2 regions of the Erwinia sp. L03-1 genome follow, and region 2 is predicted to be linked to the other one. Evidence: predicted binding sites of a transcription regulator. Region 2 holds the regulator's gene; the other holds the start of a gene.
What was found. The regulator PhoB, encoded in region 2, activates phosphate uptake and scavenging genes when phosphate is short. The targets are predictions, from matches to a motif close to CTGTCATAAAACTGNCNNAT.
Positions count from the first base shown of each region.

Region 1: the regulator PhoB is predicted to act here: its motif matches at 10,053-10,072, upstream of serA (phosphoglycerate dehydrogenase).

Region 1 is NZ_CM178762.1:734,568-745,766, reverse strand. Features, by position in the region: gene gcvT (glycine cleavage system aminomethyltransferase GcvT) at 1-752, opposite strand, end outside; gene AC4PCC_RS03480 (hypothetical protein) at 1,166-2,242, shown strand; gene ubiI (FAD-dependent 2-octaprenylphenol hydroxylase) at 2,239-3,441, opposite strand; gene ubiH (2-octaprenyl-6-methoxyphenyl hydroxylase) at 3,455-4,633, opposite strand; gene pepP (Xaa-Pro aminopeptidase) at 4,630-5,946, opposite strand; gene AC4PCC_RS03460 (YecA/YgfB family protein) at 6,059-6,637, opposite strand; gene zapA (cell division protein ZapA) at 6,807-7,136, shown strand; RNA gene ssrS (6S RNA) at 7,178-7,361, shown strand; gene AC4PCC_RS03445 (5-formyltetrahydrofolate cyclo-ligase) at 7,910-8,497, shown strand; gene serA (phosphoglycerate dehydrogenase) at 8,771-10,006, opposite strand; gene rpiA (ribose-5-phosphate isomerase RpiA) at 10,311-10,967, opposite strand; gene AC4PCC_RS03430 (LysR family transcriptional regulator ArgP) at 11,160-11,199, shown strand, end outside.
Region 2 is NZ_CM178762.1:3,413,531-3,424,729, forward strand. Features, by position in the region: gene proY (proline-specific permease ProY) at 1-1,038, opposite strand, end outside; gene brnQ (branched-chain amino acid transport system II carrier protein) at 1,107-2,429, opposite strand; gene AC4PCC_RS15840 (cobalamin-independent methionine synthase II family protein) at 2,834-3,937, opposite strand; gene AC4PCC_RS15845 (PstS family phosphate ABC transporter substrate-binding protein) at 4,127-5,059, opposite strand; gene phoR (phosphate regulon sensor histidine kinase PhoR) at 5,074-6,390, opposite strand; gene phoB (phosphate response regulator transcription factor PhoB) at 6,412-7,101, opposite strand; gene AC4PCC_RS15860 (hypothetical protein) at 7,372-7,572, opposite strand; gene sbcD (exonuclease subunit SbcD) at 8,492-9,715, shown strand; gene AC4PCC_RS15870 (AAA family ATPase) at 9,845-11,199, shown strand, end outside.

The DNA.
Region 1 (11,199 bases), 2.2 Mb from region 2:
ATATTAGCGGCCAGCGGTGAGACGCCTTCATCCATCTCCTGTCCATAGAGGTTCATGCCCGCCTCCAGACGCAGCGTGTCACGCGCGCCCAGCCCGGCGGGCTTCACGCCAGCCTCCAGCAGCCCCTGCCAGAATGCAGCCGCCTGCGCGTCAGGCAGGGCAATTTCGTAGCCCGCCTCACCGGTATAGCCGGTGGTGGCAATAAAGAGATCGTCCGCCTGCACGGCAAAAAAGGGTTTCATCCCCGCCACGGCCTGACGTTGGGCATCAGTGAAAAGCGTCTGTGCTTTGCGCTGTGCTTCCGGTCCCTGTACGGCAATCAGAGAGAGATCGTCACGCACCGTTAGCGCTATGCCGTAAGGCTTCGCGTGTTCGGTTATCCAGGCGAGATCTTTTTCACGCGTGGCAGAGTTCACCACCAGCCGAAAGGCATCCTCCGTTATAAAGTAAACAATCAGATCGTCTATCACGCCACCGGAGGCGTTCAGCATGGCGCTGTAGAGTGCCTTCCCGGGCTGAGTCAGCTTAGCGACATCATTGGCCAGCAGATAGCGGAGGAATTCCCGACAGCGCGCACCGCACAGATCGACGATGGTCATGTGCGAGACATCAAACATCCCCGCATCGGTTCGCACCGCGTGGTGCTCTTCAAGTTGAGAGCCGTAATGCAGCGGCATCATCCAGCCGTGGAAGTCGACCATTCGCGCACCACAGGCCTGATGCTGTTCAAACAAGGAAGTGTGCTGGGTCATAGTTTTCCTGTGCAGATGCAAGTTTTCAGGCGTCTGATCCGGGCGGATTAAGGCCGGACGCAAACGATAACCTGGCTTTGACGTTACCACCGAACCGCGCCATTAACCATAAGTAAAATGAGGTCGAATGGGTTTAACGCTCTCTCAGCGCCGGGAGGATTTTCCAGAACTTCTGACCAGAAAACTGCGCGAATGCGCACATAAAACGCAATTCATCGGTTTACAGGCAGGTTGAAAACAGGTTTTTTACCCGGTTGGGATGAATTCATGCTCCCCCGCAAACTGCATGACATTAAATAAAGTAATGCGAACTGAGCGGTTAAATTAGTTTATTTCAAATGAAGCGGCGGCACGGGAACATTCGAACCCAGGATGACACTTAACCGGATGTATACTTCTCAGGGCCGCCAGACATGGACATTAAATCACTCCCTTCTACGGTTAATACGCTCGCGCTGCATGGGTCTCCGTGGGGTTTTGAGATCCTCGCCTCCGGCGAGCTGAAGGCCAGCATCAATGATGCCAAAGGCGGGACACAATCACTCGAAGGCCGCATCTTCTTCTCAGATCGTACGCCTGAGCAGCCTTCAGACAGCGTGACCCGGAAAGACTTCCGCAGTAAGGCCCGTGTCTATGCCCGGGGCGAGGGAATGCAGAGCAGTAATGCTGCTTCACGTGCCTTTCAGCATCGAATGACACAGGCCATCGATCGGCATCTGGCCAGTGGGGCAGCACTCACCAGCAGCGGTAATTCCATCAGGCTACCGGTAAATGACGGAGAAACGGCGGACGAGGCCGTTGCCCGGTGGTTGCAAAGTCTTCTGAACGTCTCGCGTAACAGTAAGCTGGCCGCCTTCCGTACCACGCCATTTGAAAACCGCGCCAGCCTGCTGAAATTTCCTGAATCCATTACGCTTCATTCACCGAACAGCAGCCCACAGTCATTTAGCGGCGAAGCACTGAGGTCCCTGCTGATGGAGGCAGGCAACAGGCTGAGAAGCCAGCTGGAGCAGGGTAAAACGCCGCTATTAGCGCTGATCAATAAGGGGAGCGTTGTACCGATGGTGTTCGGCTTCAGCAAAATTGAGGGGCTTGAGACGCACGCCATCAGCGGCACGCTGAGTAAAAACATCAAAAACTACAGCTACCAGAATGAAAATCATCCGCTCAGCGGATCCGCTAAAGGGGGGAAATTAAAAGAGATCGAGCTGGGCAGTCTGGAAGATTTGGCCACGCTGAGTCTGGCTTCTCTGGCAAAAGGTGTCCCCCTACCCGGCCAGACGTTAATCAGGATTAATCCCGCCGCCCGGGATAAAGCTGCGCAAAACACCCGGGCGCGCTATCTCGATGCACAGCAGCTGAGCAGATTTCAACACAGGCTTGCGGCGCTGCTGAAGGATGAGGGTATCAGGATAGAAAACGCGACGCTGCCCGAGCTACAGCAGATCAATGAAGCAGTACGCGGCAACGATCTTGCCGCGTGGATTTAGCGCAGCCACTCCGGCAGATCGTTAAGCCCCATTGCCTGCTTCAGCAAACGGGGTTTTACGCCGGGCAGGTTATCCGCCAGGCTTAGCCCGATGTCACGCAGCAGCTTTTTCGCCGGATTATTGCCGTCAAAAAGTTCGCGAAACCCCTGCATACCGGCCAGCATCATCGCCGCGCTGTGTTTGCGACTGCGCTCGTAGCGGCGCAGGTAGAGGTGCTGTCCGATATCTTTCCCCTGCTGATGCAGACGCTTAATTTCCCCGATAAGCTCCGCCGCATCCATAAAGCCGAGATTGACGCCCTGCCCGGCCAGCGGATGAATGGTATGGGCCGCATCGCCGACCAGCGCCAGGCGGTGCGCCGCGAAATTACGCGCGTAGCGCCCCATCAGGGGATAGGTTTTGCGTTCACTCTCTACCGTGCACAGGCCCAGCCGCAGATCGAAGGCAACCGAAAGCTGCTGATTAAATACGGCTTCCGGCATGGATTGCAGACGGGTGGCCTCCTGCGGACTGACCGACCACACAATCGAACAGAGGGTGGGGTCGCTGAGCGGCAGAAAGGCCAGAATACCTTCGCCGTGAAACACCTGCCGGGCAACGCTGCCATGCGGCTGTTCGGTACGGATATGGGCCACCAGCGCATGATGCTCGTAGTCCCAGAACGCCAGCGGAATATCCGCTTTATTACGCAGCCAGGAGTTCGCTCCGTCTGCCGCCACCAGCAGTCTCGCGCTCATCATCGTACCGTCGGCCAGGGTGACAAAGGCCTCATTGTCACCAAACGCCACCTGCTGAAGTTCCGCCGGGGAGACGATTGTGACGTCGTTCAGCTCGCTGGCTTTTTGCCACAGGGCCTGATGAATAACCGGGTTTTCGATAATGTGCCCAAGATGGGGCAGCCCCTGGTGGGCATCATCAAATTCAATACGGCCAAAGCTGTCGCGGTCCCAGACTTCCATGCCGTGATAGGGGCTGGCCCCTGCCGCCAGGATGGCAGACCAGACGTCCAGATGCTGAAGCAGGCGCTCGCTGGCGGCGTTAATCGCCGACACCCTGAGTGCGGGCTGTGCATCTGCCGCCTGAGCGACGGGTGCCTCACGCTCCAGCACGGCAATGCTTAATCCGCTGCCGTGCAGGCCACAGGCGACGGCAAGACCGACCATTCCGCCACCGGCGACGATAACATCATACGTTTGCATAACAGCTTTCTCCTTAACGCTTAACCCAGCCCAACGTGCGCTCGGCCAGCAAATTTCGCATCAGCGGGACAGAATCCATCGCCAGTAAACCCAGATTACGCCCTGCCACCAGTGGCGTATAGCGGTTAGCAAACAGCCTGACCAGCGCATCGGTAATACCGATGGTCGCTTTGGCATCCGGCTGACGGCGCTGCTGATACTGTTGCAGCGTGGCATAGCTTCCGACATCCTGGCCGGTGCGCCAGGCGGCAGCAACCGTCTCCGCCAGCGACATGACGTCGCGCAGGCCTAAATTAAATCCCTGTCCGGCAATAGGGTGCAGGGTCTGCGCCGCATTACCTACCAGGGCCAGCCGGTGTGAGGTGTGCTGAGAGGCGGCCTGAAGCCGCAGCGGGTAGCTGTGACGCTGGCCAACCTGGGTAAAACGGCCCAGCCGCCAGCCAAAGGCGCGCTGCAATTCGGACAGGAAGCGCGTATCGCTCCAGGCGTCAACCTGCGGCTTATCCATCAGCGGATGACACCAGACCAGCGAGCTGCGTCCTGCCGACATCGGCAGCAGCGCCAGCGGGCCATGCTCGGTGAAGCGCTCCCAGGCCCTTCCCCGATGAGGCTGCTCCGTAGAGACGTTGGCGATAACGGCGACCTGCTGATAATCCTGCTGCTGCCACTGTATGCCGCAGGCCGCGGCAACGGAGGAGTGCGACCCGTCTGCCGCGACCAGCAGCTGGGCCTCCAGGCTTTCGCCGTCATCCAGCGTCACGCTGATGCTTTCCTGCGAACGTGAAACGGTAGCCACTTTAGCCGGGCAGCAGAGACGCACGCCGGGGGCCTTTTGCAGCAGGGTAAACAACCGCCGTCCCACCTCATGCAGTTCAACCACCTGACCCAGCGCCCCGATGTCATAATCGGCCGCATCCAGCGACACAAAGGCCGCATGGCCGCGATCGCTGACGTGAACGTGCGTGATCGCCGTGGCGCAGGGTTTTAGCACGGGCCATAAATTAATGGCTGCCAGCTGCTGGCAGGTGCCATCCGCGACGGCGATGGCGCGACCATCATAGCCTGGGTGCGCACGCGACCCCGGCTCGCTGGCCTCAACCAGCGTTACCGCCACGCTTCCCTGAGTGAGAGACGAAATGGCCAGTGCCAGCGTCGCGCCAGCCATGCCGCCGCCCGCAATAATAATGCTCATTGTGCTTTCGCTGCCGCCATCAGGGCCTCAATCTCGTCTGCTTCTTTCACCACGCCTGCGGTGAGGTTCTCATTCCCCTCTGCGGTAATAATGACGTCATCCTCGATGCGAATGCCGATACCGCGATATTCCGCTGGCACGTCGGCGTCTGGCGCGATATAGAGCCCTGGCTCAATGGTAATCACCATGCCGGGCTCAAGTACGCGGTCACGATCGGTCCCGTAGAAACCGACGTCATGGACGTCCAGCCCCAGCCAGTGGCTCAGGCCATGCATAAAGAATTGTCGGTGTGCCTGCTCTTCAATCAGGGTGTCGACCTCCCCTTCCATCACCCCAAGCCGGACCAGCCCGCTCACCATAATACGGACAACCTGTGCATTGACTTCGCGGATGCTGGTGCCGGGGCGAAACAGCCTCAGCGCCGTATTCAGCGACTCCAGCACAATGTCGTAAATGGCACGCTGCGGCGCTGAGAACTTACCATTCACCGGGAAGGTGCGGGTGATATCTCCGGCATACCCCTGATATTCACATCCGGCATCAATCAGCACCAGATCGCCATCGCGCATGCGGCTCTCGTTTTCGGTGTAGTGCAGAATACAGCCGTTCTCACCCGCACCCACGATGGTGTTGTAGGAGGGGTAGCGCGCACCATGACGATTAAATTCGTGGTGGATTTCACCTTCCAGCTGATACTCAAACATGCCTGGCCGACAGGCTTGCATCGCGCGGGTATGCGCCAGGGCGCTGATACGTCCGGCTTCACGCAGCAGCGCCTGCTCTTCGGGTGACTTAATCAGGCGCATTTCATGGACCCAGGGGCGCCAGTCAGTGAGCGTCGACGGGGCAAAACGGTTTTGCCGCGCGCCGTTACGCAACGTTTCCAGTGCAGCAAACAGCAGGCCGTCGGCGACAGGGTAAAGCCCCTGCGCATGGTAGACCACATCCAGCCCGTTCAGCAGCTGGGGCAGCTGCTCGCTGATAGCGTCCCAGGGGAGCGCACGGTCAACGGACAAGGCGGCCGGTGCGGCATCCTGGCCCAGACGGCGACCGAACCAGATTTCCGCCGTAAGATCGCGCACGCGATTGAACAGCACGCTGTGACTATGGTTTTCGGCGCTTTTGATCAGCACCAGTACGGCTTCAGGCTCGTTAAAACCGGTGAAATACCAAAAATCACTGTTCTGACGGTAAGGGTACTCGCTGTCATTACTGCGGGTCGCCTCCGGTGCGGCGAAAATCACCGCCGCGCTGGCGGGTGCCATTTTAGCCAGCAGTGCCTGCCGGCGACGAACGAACTCTTGCTGTATCATCAGCTCTCCTGGGGCAATCCTTGTGGGTCACCGTCCGCTAAATAATTGCGCGTCATACCGCTGCACGTTGTTGCGTAACCCGCCTGCACTCTGCATTCACTGGAACAATCCTTTAGTGCAGAGTCGGTTTTTTCACTTCCACTGCGGTCGGGACCACATGAGTAAAGGTATCATGGCAGAGCAGCGCGGCAACGCGAACGTATTCGATCACCTCCTCCAGCGACTGCTCCAGCTCTTCCTGATCTTCGTCTTCATCGTAGCCCAGTTGCGCGATAGTGCGCAGGTCGTCAATCGCCTCACCCGTTTCTCCGGTGACTTTATCCAGCTTTGGCTGAGAAACGCCCAGCCCCAGCAGGAAATGATTGACCCAACCGGCCAGCGCATCGGCGCGGTCAAAGACGGTGATGTCATCGTCCTGGGGCAGATACAGCTGAAACAGGAAGCCCTCCTCCTCCAGCGCGTCAACAATGCCCTGGTGCAGCTGCTGAAGCGGCAGAGCAAGCGACTGAGAGAAAGCCATTCCTTCATTGGTCAGGTCATGAACCAGCGCTTTCCAGCTGGTGTCATTGTTACCGCCGCAGATCATTCCGCTGATCAGACCGTGCATTTCAGCAGGCGTCATTCCCACGCCCTGCTGCGTCAGTACTGAGGCCAGCTGGTCATAGCCCGGCATTGTGTTTGTTAGTGGCATACGTTTTGATCGTCGTTGGCTGGATGAGTTCGTGGTATGCTACCACCAGGTGCCTCAACGATTCCAGAAAGGGGTTGTTTCTTCTGTTAGGGGTAGTTATAGTGGCGCCCCTCTCAACCCATTGAGTGGTATAGAGATTGGCGGCGCAGTAATCATTCAGGATGGTGGCATGTCTGCACAACCCGTAGATTTACAAATTTTTGGCCGTTCTTTACGAGTAAATTGTCCGCCTGAACAGCAAGATGCGCTGAATCTGGCTGCCGAAGACCTCAATCAGCGGTTGCAAGATTTAAAAGTTCGCACTAGAGTCACAAATACCGAGCAGCTGGTTTTTATTGCCGCGTTGAATGTTTGTCATGAGCTGGCGCAGGAAAAAGGAAAAACCCGCGACTATGCCAGTAACATGGAGCAGCGTATTCGTATGTTGCAGCAGACTATTGAACAGGCACTGCTTGAGCAGGGTCGCATTACAGAACGTAGCGGTCCAAAGTTCGAATAACACCTCATCGTTTACTGTGATACAGTGACGGTGAAGTAAAAAATTCTCTGAGATGTTTGCAAGCGGGCCCGTCCCCTGAGCCGATATTTAATACCAACAGAGTGTGACGCTCTGTAACCTGTGTGCAAGCTCGGTCCGTCCGAGAAGCCTGATGGTTGCGACGGCATACTCACCTTGAACCAAGGGTTCAAGGGTTACAGCCCGCGGCGGCATCTCGGAGATACCCCATTTTTACCCCGCTTCGCATCTGAACGGGTTCTGTTTTCATCCCCTGGCTACTGAACGCCTTTTCCTCTAAGGCATCTGCTTACTCTAAGGCATCTGCCGCGAAAAAGCTAAACCCCCACCCCCCATCCGACTTAGCCGTGCCTGTTCCACACATAAGCTACTCATAAGCCGCACCGCCAATAAGCTGCATCCCGTTACCGTAAGCAAAAGCCGCTTTGCCGCTTTCATCAAGATTGCATTGATTCAGAAACTGCCTCGCATCATTACCGGGTCGAAATAGATAAGGGTAGTCGGTAGAGAAGAGAATTCGCCCGACGCCCACAATGGCTACCGCCCTGTTCAGGAATCACCCGAAGGGCGGGCAGACGATCGAATAAGGCTGTGCTGAGATGACGGTTTGCCCGGTCGGGGTCGAAGTTTCGTTGTTCCTGTGGCAGAATTCTGATGGATTAGGTTGTATACCGCGCTAATGATTCTGAGTCATTGCTGCGATCGGCCCGTAGATAATCCGCTTTCGGACCCGCCACTCAGCCAGGGTGATGTTTATGAATATAAGCCTTCCCACTCGCCAGGAGATCCGCACGCGCGCTCGACACCTTCGGCGTAACCTGACGACAGAGCAGCAGCTCAATGCAGCTAATCAGGCAGCTATCCTCGCAATGAATTTTGCGCCGGTACAGCAGGCCCATAAGGTCGCACTTTTCCTCTCTTTTGACGGTGAACTCAACACAAAACCGCTGATAGCCGAACTGAGGCAGCGCGGTAAACAGGTGTATCTCCCGGTTCTGCATCCGTTTTCCACAGGCCAGCTGCTGTTTATTCGCTACGATGCCAGCACCCCGCTCACACCTAATCGCCTGGGTATTCCCGAGCCGCCGCTGGATATTCGTAATCTGGCAACGCTCAGCGATCTGGATGTGCTGATGGTACCTCTGGTGGCGTTTGATGCGCAGGGGCAACGGCTGGGTATGGGTGGCGGTTTTTATGACCGGACGCTGCAGTACTGGCCGCAGCATGGGCTGTTACCGGTAGGGTTGGCTCACGATTGTCAGCAGGTGGAGGCGCTACCTGGAGCAGACTGGGACGTGCCGCTGCCGGTAATCATTACGCCCTCTAAGGTTTGGCAGTGGTGAATACGGCGTTTTGAGTGCATCAGGTAAATACACGAACCTGAAGTCAGCAAATTTAAAAGCGAGTCGACATATTCAAATTCGATAATCGTTTAAATTCAAAAAAATAAGAACTTCGTAAATACGAAAATGGTTTTACTAAAAGCAGCTGAAATAAGGATACTGCGCTCAGGGAGCGGCGGGCAAGGATGCCCGCTCGCGACCGGGAAGTCCGGCCTGGAAACCCGGTTAAACTACACCGCACAGCCGTATTAAGGCGGGCGGACAAGTCAATTATCAGTAAAGCAGACGGGCACGGATAGTGCCTGGAATCGCCTTCATTAGCTGAAGTGCCGTATTCGCAACCTCATGTGATGCGTCGATATCAATCACCACATAGCCCATCTGCGGTGTGGTTTGCAGATACTGTGCGGCAATGTTGATGCCCTGCCCGGCAAAAATGTTGTTAAGTGCCGTTAGGATACCCGGGCGATTCTCGTGAATATGCAGTAAACGACTCTGCTCACCGTGCATCGGCAACGAGACTTCCGGGAAGTTAACCGCTGAGAGCGTTGAGCCGTTGTCGGAGTATTTCGCCAGCTTGCCCGCGACTTCGACGCCGATATTTTCCTGCGCTTCCTGCGTTGAACCACCAATATGCGGCGTCAGGATCACATTATCAAATTCGCAAAGCGGTGAATTGAACGGATCGCTGTTGGTCGCAGGTTCTTCCGGGAATACGTCAATTGCCGCCCCGGCGAGATGTTTGTCGGCCAGCACCTTACACAGCGCAGGAATATCTACCACCGTCCCGCGAGAGGCATTAATCAGCAGCGAGCCCGGTTTCATCATCGCCAGCTCCTCTGGCCCCATCATATTCTGCGTCGATGCCGTTTCCGGTACGTGCAGGCTAACCACGTCGCTCATATTCAGCAGCTCGGACAGGTAGCGCACCTGCGTGGCATTACCCAATGGCAGCTTGTTCTCAATGTCGTAGAAATAGACGTGCATCCCCAGGCTTTCCGCCAGCACACCCAGCTGCATGCCAATATGACCGTAGCCAATGATACCCAGCTTCTTGCCGCGCGCCTCATAGGAACCCGCCGCCAGCTTATTCCAGACGCCCCGGTGGGCTTTGGCATTGGCCATCGGTACGCCACGAAGCATCAACAGCAGTTCACCGATTACCAGTTCAGCAACGGATCGGGTATTGGAGAAAGGCGCATTAAAAACCGGGATCCCGCGCTTCGCTGCTGCATTAAGGTCAACCTGATTGGTTCCAATGCAGAAACAGCCCACCGCTACCAGCTTTTCAGCCGCTGCGAAGATCTCTTCGCTAAGATGCGTGCGTGAGCGGATACCGATAAAGTGCGCATCACGAACGGAGGCTTTCAGCGACTCACTGTCCAGCGCGCCTTTATGAAATTCGATGTTGGTATAGCCTGACGCGCGCAAATTATCGATCGCGCTCTGGTGTACGCCTTCCACCAGCAGGAACTTAATCTTATCTTTCTCCAGTGATACTTTTGACATTTCCCGACCCTATTTATCAGACTTCAGAAGGAGCTGACCTCACAATATTTTTCAGATATAAGGCAGCCTTCTGTCAAAGTATCAAAATCTACGCCTGCGGCAATACAAACGATTGCCCGGCAGGCAGCATGGCAGCGACGCATCAGGGGGCAAACTGGCAGATAATCACGGTGTAAAGCCTCGCGCCAGTGCGATCGGCCGACCTGCGGAGTTTATGTGATATAAGTCACTATATTTCCAGGTCTGAAAGAAAAGATGTTTTTTAACTAAAATTATCCCGCGCCCTGAGGCGCAGGTCAGATCCTCACTGAAGGACTTTAACGCCCTCTGGCGTACCGATTAAGGCAATATCGGCACCGCGCGCCGCAAACAGCCCGACAGTGACCACGCCAGGCAGTGCATTTATCGCCTTTTCCAGCGCGACGGCATCCATAATTTGAAGATTATGCACGTCGAGAATATCGTTACCGTTATCAGTCAGGACATGCTGACGGTATTCCGGCAGCCCACCCAGCTTGACCAGTTCACGCGCCACATAGCTACGCGCCATCGGGATAACCTCAACTGGCAGTGGAAAATGACCCAATACGTCCACCTGTTTGGAACTGTCAGCGATGCAGATAAATTTTTCGGCCACGGCGGCAATAATTTTTTCACGCGTAAGCGCAGCACCGCCGCCTTTGATCATCTGAAGGGAGGCATTAATTTCATCAGCGCCGTCGACATAAACCGACAGGGAGTCAACCTCGTTCAGATCGAAAACCGGTATTCCCAGCGCTTTTAATAACGCGGTAGAGGCATCGGAGCTGGATACGGCTCCTTCAATCTGGTGCCTGACAGACCCCAGCGCATCGATAAAATGAGCGGCGGTAGACCCCGTACCTACGCCAACAATCGTTCCCGGCTGTACGTATTTCAGTGCGGCCCAGCCGACCGCCTTTTTCAGTTCATCCTGCGTCATAATATGTTTAGAATCCGTACTGATACTGTGTGCGCGTAGTATAAAACAACCCTTGCAGAAAACAGTGCATTTGTTGTCAGTCTGGAAGACAGCCCACAAACAAGCGGAGGGTTAAGCACGTTATTGCGCAGGGAAAGCGAGAAAAAATGTGGCATAGTGCTGATTCCTCACCTGAAAGAGATCAAACGAACAATGAAACGCCCGGATTATCGTACGCTTCAGGCGCTGGATG
Region 2 (11,199 bases):
ATAGACCGCGATCAGCATAGCTAACATCATCACCAACACGGTTACCCAGGGGATGCCGCGCCGCGAAACCGTGGCGAACATTTTTGGCGCATGCCCCTGTTCAGCCATACCATGCAGCATACGGCCCACGCCGAATACATCACTGTTGATGGCCGACAGCGAAGCGGTGATCACCACAAAATTCAAAATAGCCGCAGCGGCAGCGATACCCATATGCTGGAAGGTCAGCACGAAGGGGCTGCCGTTAGTGCCGACCTGATTCCAGGGGAAGATCGACATAATCACGAACAGCGTACCCACGTAGAACACCAGAATACGCAGCGGGACGGTGTTTATCGCACGGGGAATAGAGGCTTCAGGATCTTTCGCTTCACCGGCGGTGATACCAATTATTTCTATCCCGCCATAGGCAAACATCACAATTTGCAACGACAGCACCATACCGATCACGCCGTGCGCAAAGAAGCCGCCGTTAGTCCATAAATTATGGATGCCAGTCGCCTGACCGCCGTTACCAATACCCCAGAAGATGATACCGATACCGGCGACGATCATGATGATAATGGTGGCAACCTTAAACAGCGACAGCCAGAACTCCACCTCGCCAAATACCTTTACGGTCGCCATATTGATGGCGCCAATAATCAGCACCACGCTCAGTACCCAGATCCAGTGCGGGACGTCCGGAAACCACACGCCCATATAGATGCCGAAGGCGGTCACGTCGGCAATAGCGACAATCAGGATTTCAAAGCAGTAGGTCCAGCCGGTAATATAGCCAGCCAGCGGCCCCAGATAGTCCTGCGCGTAACGTGAAAAAGAGCTGGCCTGTGGGTTATTCACCGACATCTCGCCCAACGCGCGCATAATAATATAGGCGATAGCCCCGCCGATGATGTAGGCGAGGATAACGCTCGGACCGGCCATTTTCATTGCATCAGCCGAGCCGTAAAAAAGCCCGGTACCAATTGCCGATCCCAGCGCCATAAAGCGAATATGTCGGGTACTCAGTCCCTTCTTGAGCGTATTTTTTGTCATTTCTCTACTTCCGATCCTGCTACATTTGCCTCCCCGACGCATTGACGACGGGGAAGACGGATGATCGATTACTGTTGCGGCACGTTAGCGGTTTGGCCACCGCGTACGCGGTCATAGATAGCGGCCACGACCAGCATAGCCAGTGAAGGCGGCAGCCATGCCAGCCCCTGCTCTGCCAGCGGAAGATGCTGGGCAAAAGCGGGCAGCATGGACGTCAGCTCACCGGCTTTCATGGCATCAATAATGCCGAACAGCAGGCTGATAAGCATCGTTGGCGCGATAATGCGGCTGCTTTTGTTCCACCAGCTCAGGGTAAAGCTCAGCAGGATCAGTACGATGCAGGGCGGATAGATACCGGTCAGCACGGGGACAGAGATGCGGATCAGATGGCTCAGGCCAAGGTTAGATACCAGCATGGAGAACAGGCCGAGAATAAATACCAGCTGACGATAGGTCAGCGGCAGATACTGCTCAAAGAACTCCGCGCAGGCGCAGGTCAGACCCACTGCCGTCACCATACAGGCAACGAAGATCAGCGCCGCCAGGAAGGTGCTTCCCATGCCGCCAAAGGTCTGCTGCACGTAGGCGTGAAGGATAGCTGCACCGTTAGCGCTTTGCTCAACCAGTCCCGCGCTGTTGGAACCCAGCTTGAACAGCGTCAGATAGACCAGCGTCAGGCCCACGCCGGCAATAAGACCGGCCATAACGGTATAGCGCGTCAGCAGCTTAGCTTCACTGACGCCGCGCGAGCGGGCCGCATTGACAATCACAATGCCGAACACCAGCGCACCGAGGGTATCCATGGTCAGATAGCCATTGACGAAGCCGGTGGAAAAGGCCGCCTGTTGGTAAGCGTCCGTCGCCGGTGCCACCCCCCCGGCAGGCCAGATCAGCGCTGCAATTCCCAGAATGGCAAGCGCCACAATTTTCAGCGGCGCGAGGACATGACCGACGGTATCGAGCAGCTTACCGGGATAGAGAGAAATACCGATAACCAGCGCAAAATAGATCAGGCTGTAGATAAAAAGCGGTAGCGGGCCGTCACCGGTCAGCGGGGCGATACCCACCTCGAAAGAGACCGTAGCGGTGCGCGGTGTGGCAAACAGCGGACCGACGGCCAGGTAGCACACGGTCGCCAGTACCAAACCGGCGGCTTTGCCAATCGGCGTGCTGAGTGCGTCGATGCCGCCGCCCACGCGCGCCAGCGCAATGACCGTAACCACCGGCAGGCCGACGGCGGTAATCAGAAAGCCTATTGCTGCGATCCAGACGTGTGCGCCCGACTGAATACCCACCATAGGTGGAAAAATAATATTACCTGCCCCCACAAACAGGGCAAAGGTCATAAAGCCCAGCGCGAGGATGTCTTTAGAAGATAATCGATTTGTCATAATCAGCGAAGCTGCCTGTACTGGTGTTAAGTGGAATCGTGATGTCAGAAATATCGCCCCGTGTGCGCTGAAAACACCGCCTTATCAAACCGATACAGGGAAATATATTGACCCAACGTCGCTCTGGCAGCGAATGTACGCTGATTTTGATTTTCTAACGGGGGATAATGTAAAAACGGCGCTAAGTAAACCGTTTATAGCGGAGAAAGGCAATACGGGATCGGGAATGCAGAGTGATATAGCGTAAAAAAAAGATTATCCAGTGAATCAGTTCAGTTTATCGGCTGGTTGCCTTACATGATTTGTATGATTTGCATGCAGCCCAGGGGGTTTTCCTGTATTACCGCCCTCTTCAATGCACAAAAGGCGCACCCGGGCGCGCCTTTATGACCCTTTGCGGTGTTTTACCAGACGTCTTTAGCGATATCGACCACCAGTCGCAGCTTTTCCCACTGTTGCGCTTCGCTCAGGCTGTTCCCCTCTTCCGTAGAGGCAAAGCCGCACTGCGGGCTGAGGCAAATCTGCTCGAGGCTGACGAACTGCGCGGCTTCCGCAATACGTTTTTTTACCGTTTGCGGATCTTCCAGCTCACCCGTTTTGGTGGTGATCAGCCCCAGCACTACCTGCTGCCTGCCCGGTTTGATAAAGCGCAGCGGTTCAAAGCCACCGGAGCGTTCGTTATCGTATTCCAGGAAGAACGCATCAACATTTACGCTGCCAAACAGAATTTCAGCCACGGGCTCGTAACCGCCTTCCGAAATCCAGGTCGATCGGAAGTTACCCCGGCAGACATGCAGGCCGATGGTGAGATCCTCAGGCTTGCCTTCGAGAGCCTTATTCAGCACCTGCGCATAAATGTGCGCCAGCTCTTCAGGGTCTTCGCCGCGCTCGCGGATTTGCGCCTTTTGGTCTTCGGAGCAGAGATACGCCCAGACGGTATCGTCCAGCTGCAGGTAGCGGCAGCCCGCGTTATAGAAAGCCTGAATCGCATCGCGATAGGTTTGCGCCAGATCGTCAAAATAGGCATTCAGATCGGGATAGACGGTGGCGTCTATCGCCTTACGGCCGCCGCGGAAGTGCAGCACGCTTGGGCTGGGAATGGTCATTTTCGCGATGGCATCGCCGCTGATGCTGTTCAGAAAGCGGAAATCTTCCAGCATAGGATGCTGACCAAAGCCCAGCTTGCCCGTGACGCGTACGCTGTGTGCTTTGGTCTGCACGCCGTTAAACTGAATACCCTGCTCTGATTCATAAAGCTCCACGCCCTCCAGGCCATCAAAGAAATCGAAGTGCCACCAGGCACGGCGGAATTCACCGTCGGTCACCACCTTCAGGCCGCTGGCGCGCTGATGTTCCACGACGTCACGGATGGCCTTATCTTCAGTACGACGCAGCTCTTCGGCGCTGATTTCACCGTTCTGGAACTGCTCACGTGCTTTTTTGATTGCGGTGGGACGCAGAAAACTGCCGACCACTTCGGCACGGTACTGAGCGGAATCTCTTTGCATGTTAGGTTACTCCTGGCCTGCGCGCAGGGCGCATAATTTACCGGTGAAATAGTTACAACGGGTTATTTTTAGACTTCTGGATGTCTATATGTCCAGACGCAAGAATGTCATGAGAAAGTTTCAGGCGCAAACGAGGAAAATTCATCACAGGTGAAAAAAATTCACGTTGGGGGTGGCCGGGGATAACCTTTACTTTGTGGCCAGCCCGGCAAGCCTTAGCGCTTCCAGACGCTGTGCGTCAGAAAGCGGCAGGTAGCCAGCCCGACTCACCTGCGCCTGTCCCTGCGGTGAAAGAATATGCCGCACAAAGGCGGCAGTCAGCGGTGCCAGCGGCTGGCTTGGCGCCTTATTGACGTAGATATAGAGCGGTCTGGCCCAGGGGTAGCGCCCACTGCGAATATTCTCTGCGTCAGGCGGGATCCAGTCATTCCCCTCACGGGCAATGGGCAGCGTTTTAACCCCACTGATATGGCTCCCCATGCTGGCATAGCCGATACCGTTCAGCGTGGCGGCAACGGCCTGCGCGACCGCCGCCGCACCAGGATACTCCCCGACATCATTGCGAAAATCGCCGTGGCAGAGCGCCTGCTGCTTGAAAAAACCCCAGGTTCCCGAGGCGGAGTTGCGGCCAAAACGCTGTAGCGCCCGCGTTCGCCAGCCGGGCTGGGTCAGCCCGAGATCACCCCACTGACGGATGATTGCAGTATCGCCACAGCGGCGGGTAATGGAAAAAATTGCATCGAGCTGGCGGGTATTTAGCCCGGCCAGCGGATTATCCTGATTCACCATCACCACCAGCGCATCCATGGCAACCGGCACGGCAAGGGGCGGATAGCCGTAGCGGGTTTCAAACAGCTGACGCTCTCCCTGCTGCATTGGGCGACTCATTGCCCCCAGCTGAGCCGCCCCGGCTGCCAGCGCGGTAGGCGCAGTTGAGGAACCGGCTGCCTGAATCTGCACGTTCACGCCGGGATACTGACGATTAAAACTCTCTCCCCACAGCGCCATCAAATTACCCAGCGTATCCGAACCTACACTGCTCAAATTACCCGCCAGCATTCCTTCGTTTGCCCGGGCCAGCAGGCTAAACAGTAGCAGCCCGGCAATAATCAGCTTTTTCATTATTGTTATCCGCATCAGTGATGAAGCGCATTCTGTGATGATTCAGCGCTGACAAGCAACTCCGTCGGCAGGACAAAACTGAAGCAGGTCTCTTCTCCCGGCTGGCTGCGTATTTCCAGACGGCTGTAATGATGACTCAGCGCATGTTTTACAATAGCCAGGCCCAGACCGCTGCCGCCGGTTTGTCGCGATCGGGCTTTATCCACCCGATAGAAGCGCTCCGTCAGGCGCGGAATATGCTCTGCCGCAATGCCCGGGCCGTTATCCTTCACCCTGAACTCAGCCCCTTTCGCAGTTTTCAGCCATGCAATGTCAATCCGTGTGCCGTCCGGCGTATGGTTTAGCGCATTGTAAACCAGATTAGAAAATGCGCTGTGCAGCTGCTCCTCATTACCGTAAACCCACAGATGAGGATCGGTGGAGAACTGCAACAGATGACGTCCCTGACTGAGCGTAGCGGCTTCCACCTCCAGCCGCCGCAGCATCGCGGGTATATCAACCTGCTCATCCCTTCCCTGGGTCGGTGCGGCTTCGATACGGGCCAGCGTCAGCAGCTGCTTCACCAGCCCATCCATACGGCGGGTTTGGTCCTGCATAGTCTGTAATGCTTTCTGCCGCCGCACGCCTTCCATCTCTGACGTTTCCATCATCTCCAGATAGCCCCCCAGCACCGTTAACGGCGTACGCAGTTCGTGACTGACGTTGGCAAAAAAGTTGCGCCGCGCGCCTTCAAGCTGGTGCATCTGCGTGACGTCCCGAGCCACCAGGAGCCACTGCCCTTCGCTGTAGGACATTACGCGGAATTCAAGGTGCCGCTGGCTGTTTAACACCAGCATCAGCGGGCGGGAAAATTCCCGCTGGCGCAGATAGCGGGTGAACTCAGGATAGCGCAGCAGGTTGAGGATATTTTGTCCGTTATCTTCGGGCCAGCGCAGACCGAGCATCTGCTGGGCGAGGCCGTTGCACCAGAAGATGCTGCCCTCTTCGGTGGTCAGCACCAGCGCATCAGGCAGTGATTCGGCGCCGCTGCGAAAGCGTTTGATCAGATGGCCGAGTTCGCGACGTCGACGGCGGTTTCGCGCCTGCATCTGGTAAATACCGTAAAAAAGGGGTTCCCAGCTGCCGCGCCCACCTGGCGGCGTCATGCTGCGGTCGATCCACAACCAGTGAGAAAGACGAAGGATGTTGGCAAAATGCCAGCCCAGCAGGGCCAGCACGGAGAGCAGCAGCAGCCACGGCAGATAGCCGATCAGCAGGCTGATAGCCAGCGCGGGCAGGCACGCCAGCAGCAGTTCAAGCAGTAATCTCTTCCAGGAGAGGCGTTCCAGCACGGTGGATACTCCGTTGCGAGATCAGTAGCGTGAGGAAAAACGGTAACCTGTGCCGCGCACCGTTTGCACCATGCGATCGTGCCCGGTAAGTTCGAGCGCTTTGCGCAGTCGGCGAATATGCACATCAACGGTACGATCTTCGACGTAAACGTTAGTGCCCCATACGTGATTAAGCAACTGTTCACGGCTGTAAACCCGCTCGGGATGGGTCATAAAGAAGTGCAGCAGCTTATATTCCGTCGGCCCCATTTCAACGGGCTGGGTATCGGACATCACCCGGTGGGATGAGGGATCCAGTGTCAGTCCCTGCATTTCGATCGCTTCTTCCACCGCCATCGGTGAAATACGGCGCATGACCGCTTTGATGCGGGCGATAAGCTCTTTCGGTGAGAATGGCTTGGTGATGTAGTCATCGGCTCCCACCTCAAGGCCCCGAACGCGATCTTCTTCTTCGCCGCGCGCCGTGAGCATCATGACCGGTATATGTCGGGTCATGGCTTCACGCTTCAAGTGCCGGATGAGCTGAATGCCCGATCCGCCGGGAAGCATCCAGTCCAGCAGTATGAGGTCGGGCCAGGGTTCAATGAGCAGGTTGATGGCGCTGTCATAGTCTTCTGCTTCAATCGGTTGGTAATCATTTTGTTCCAGAACGAAACAGAGCATTTCACGGATGGGGGCTTCATCTTCAACCACCAGAATGCGCTTAGCCATTATTACTCCTGCTGCGGTAACGGGATGTCATTGAGACTCGCGGCGTTATTATGCGTCACTTTTATGACATATTTATGAAAAAAGCCCCAGCCCCAGACGCAATTATGCTGCATGGGATGGATATCTGCGCCGCCGGTGGATAATCCCTGCGGGTGACGGGCTGCACTATTTGCTGTGTCGGTGGATAATCCCCGCGGTTACTGGTGGGTTGTGCTGGCTGCAATTTCTGCTGTGCCGGTGGATAATCCCAGCGGGTGCCGGGCGTCGCAGCTACAGGTTTTGCCTGGTGGACAGTTTCGACGTTTGCCGGTTGGTTGTGTCGGCTGCAATGTCGGCTTTGTCGGTGGATAATCCCTGCGGGTGACGGGCGTCCTCGCGCCACGCTTCGCATGGTGCCTTTGGCTCCGACTTCAGGCCGGACGGCCCGGTCGCGAGCGGGCATCCCTGCCCGCCGCTCCCTGAGTGCAGCATCCCTGCTGCCCTCGCCTGGCCTTCCGTCTTCGCCGCAGCGCTGCGGATTGCCCGTCACCCGCAGGGATTATCCACCTCTCAGGCTTCTGGGCCGCTTTAAGTAAACCCGTTTATCTGTCCGTAGGCTGCTGAGCTGCTTCCAGTAAAACCTTTTATCTGTCCGCGGGCTGCTGAGCTGCTCCGGTAAAACCGTTTATCTGTCCGCGGGCTGCTGAGCTGCTCCGGTAAAACCGTTTATCTGTCCGCAGATTTCATAGCCTATCCCCGTTAAGGTTTGCTCTCGGGCAGGATTCGGCTCACTTTTCGATTTAGTTTTTGGTGCCGCTATTTAGGTCATTTATCTGCATCACAAAAAAACCAGTCACAATAAACTGTGCACTCTCAGTCTTCTGATTTTCTTCATATCCCAACTATTTTGGTCATTGCATACTTCCTGCACGCATTCATATCTGGCGAAGAGTTTCCGGGAATCTCCGACACCGCCCTTACCCGCAGCCAGCACAATGCAATAAGCCGGCGGGTGGGGCCCGGTGACAGGCATTCCGCAGCGCTGAGCGCAGGGAGGAAGACCCGGATGGGCCAGCAGGGATGCTGGCACAAGGGCATGCCGGGACAGGGATGTCACGTCATGCCCGGTCCGAGAGGCCGACGAGCGGAGCGAAGGAACCGCGCCGAGCGCGGCGCGAGGACCGCCAGGCACCGGGCACCACCCGTAGGCGACGGCACTGAGCCTGTAGCGAGCCGGGCCACCCGTAGGCGACGGCACTGAGCCTCTGGCGCAAGGGGCACGTAACACAATGCATTACGCCCCTGACGCGGTAAATTACCGCTTTATCAACCGGGTTATCCCTTTCGGGCTGGGGTTTTGCCGCGCGACGTTTATAATCGGCGCATCGGGTTTGCTGACCAAAGGATTTTCATGCGCATTATTCATACCTCCGACTGGCATCTGGGACAGTTTTTCTATACGAAAAGCCGTGCGCCCGAACATCAGGCCTTCCTCGACTGGCTGCTGGTACAGGCCGTTGAACAGCAGGCTGATGCTATTATTGTCGCTGGCGATATCTTCGACACCGGATCGCCGCCGAGCTATGCGCGTGAACTCTACAACCGCTTCGTCGTGAAGCTGCAACAGGCGGGTTGCCAGCTGGTGGTGGTGGGGGGAAACCACGACTCCGTTGCCACCCTGAATGAGTCCCGCGAACTGCTCGCCTGCCTGAACACCACCGTTATCGCAGCAGCCAGCGATACCCCAGGTGAGCAGGTTCTGCTATTGAAAACCCGCGACGGCCAGCCAGGCGCCCTACTCTGCGCCATCCCTTTTTTACGCCCTCGTGATATCACCCTCAGCCAGGCCGGGCAGTCGGGCCATGAAAAACAGCACTCTCTGCTGGAGGCCATCACTCAGCACTATCAGCAGTGCTGGCAAGAGGCGCGGGCACAGCGCGAAGCCCTTGGCCTGTCGCTGCCGATTATTGCCACCGGACACCTCACGACCGTCGGCGTGACTAAAAGCGACGCGGTACGCGACATCTATATTGGATCGCTGGATGCGTTTCCAGCGCAGGCTTTCCCCCCCGCTGACTATATCGCGCTGGGCCATATCCACCGTGCACAACGCATCGCTAACACCGAACACATTCGCTATAGCGGCTCACCTATCCCTCTCAGTTTTGATGAGCTGGGTAAGGAAAAAAGCGTCTTTATCGTCGATTTCGCCGACGGGAAACTGAGCCGCGTTGAACCGCTGACCATCCCGCTGTTTCAACCTATGCAGATGATCAAAGGCACGCTGGAAGAGATTGAGCACCAGCTGGCAGCAATTGAACCTCGCGAGGATGGCAAAAAGGTGTGGCTGGATATCGAGATTGTTACCCAGGACTGGCTGAATGACCTGCAGCGCCGTATCCAGGCGCTAACCGAACAGCTGCCGGTTGACGTCGTGCTGCTTCGCCGCAGCCGCGAGCAGCGCGAGCAGACCCTCGCCCGCCAGGATAACGAAACGCTCAGCGAACTCAGCGTGCAGGAGGTTTTCGCCCGCCGACTGGCGTCAGAGGAAGGGAGAGACCCCGGGCAGCTGGCCCGCGCCAGCCTGTTGTTTAGCCAGACGCTGGCAGAAATGGAAAATGAGGAGCCTTCATGAAAACTCTGAGGCTGGCTGAACTCCGTCACCAGGAACCGTCATGAAAACGATAGCGCTGGCCAAAAATAAGTCACCGGGAATCGCTATGAAAACGCTAACGCTGGCCAAAATAAGTCACCGGGGAATGCTATGAAAATCCTGACGCTGCGCTTTAAGAATCTGAACTCGCTAAAGGGCGAGTGGAAAATCGACTTCACCGCCGAGCCGTTCGCCAGCAACGGTTTATTTGCCATCACCGGCCCGACAGGTGCCGGCAAAACCACCCTGCTGGATGCCATCTGCCTGGCGCTGTATCACGAAACGCCCCGGCTGGGTAAGTTATCTAACGCGCAAAACGACCTGATGACCCGCGATACGGCGGAGTGTCTTGCCGAAGTGGAGTTTGAAGTCAAAGGTGTGGCGTGGCGTGCGTTCTGGAGCCAGACCCGCGCGCGCGGCTCAGCAGAGGGAAACCTCCAGGTGCCCCGCGTCGAGCTGGCCCGCTGCGACGATAACACCATCGTTGCCGATAAGGTGAAGGATAAGCTTGAGATGCTCACCGCCCTCACCGGGCTGGACTTCGAACGTTTTACCCGCTCAATGATGCTCTCGCAGGGGGAGTTTGCCGCCTTCCTCAACGCCCCAGCCAATAAACGCGCAGAGCTGCTGGAAGAACTGACGGGCACGGAGATCTATGGTCGGGTTTCGGTCAGCGTCTTTGAGCACCATAAGCGCGCCCGCGCCGCGCTTGATACCCTTCTCGCCAGAGCCAGCGGCCTGTCCCTGCTGACGGAGGATGAGGTTACGCAGTTAACCGGGCAGTTACAGCAGCTTGAGACAGATGAGCAGGCGCTCACTTCACTTTCGCACCAGCAGCAGCATCTGCTTAACTGGCACCGCCAGCAGATCGCGCTAACGGATGCCGTTACCGCCGCCCGTACTGAGCACCAGCTCTCTGAAGATCGCTGGCTGGCGGCCCAGACCGAGATGGGTAAGCTCACACTCGCGGAGCCAGCGGAAAAGCTACGGCCCCTCTGGCAGCAGCGTAACCAGTTCAGGCAGGATGCAGGCAGCCTGCAACAGCAGTTGCAGGTGCTGTCCACCCGGCAGCAGCAGGCTCGCGAACAGCTGGAAAGCAGCACTCAGGCGCTGCAAAAAGCCGAAGAAGCTCAGCGACAGCACGAAGTGCAGCGTCAGCAGCAGGAGACGCTGATTACGGAGACGGTCGTGCCGCTGGATAACCGCTTAGCGACGCTGGGTCAGCAAAAGGAAGAACTGACAAAAGAAGTCAGTGAGTACCAACACGCGCTGACGCAGCGTCGCGCAGCCCTGCAAACCAATCATCAGGCGCAGCAGGATAAACTCGCCCAGCAGGCACAGTATCAGCAGTGGCGGACCGATCATGTACGACTGGCTGACTGGGGGGAATCCCTGCAACCCTGGCGGATGCACTTTGAGCAGCAGCACCAAAGTGAGCAGGCGCTTACTGCGTTACAGCAGAGCCG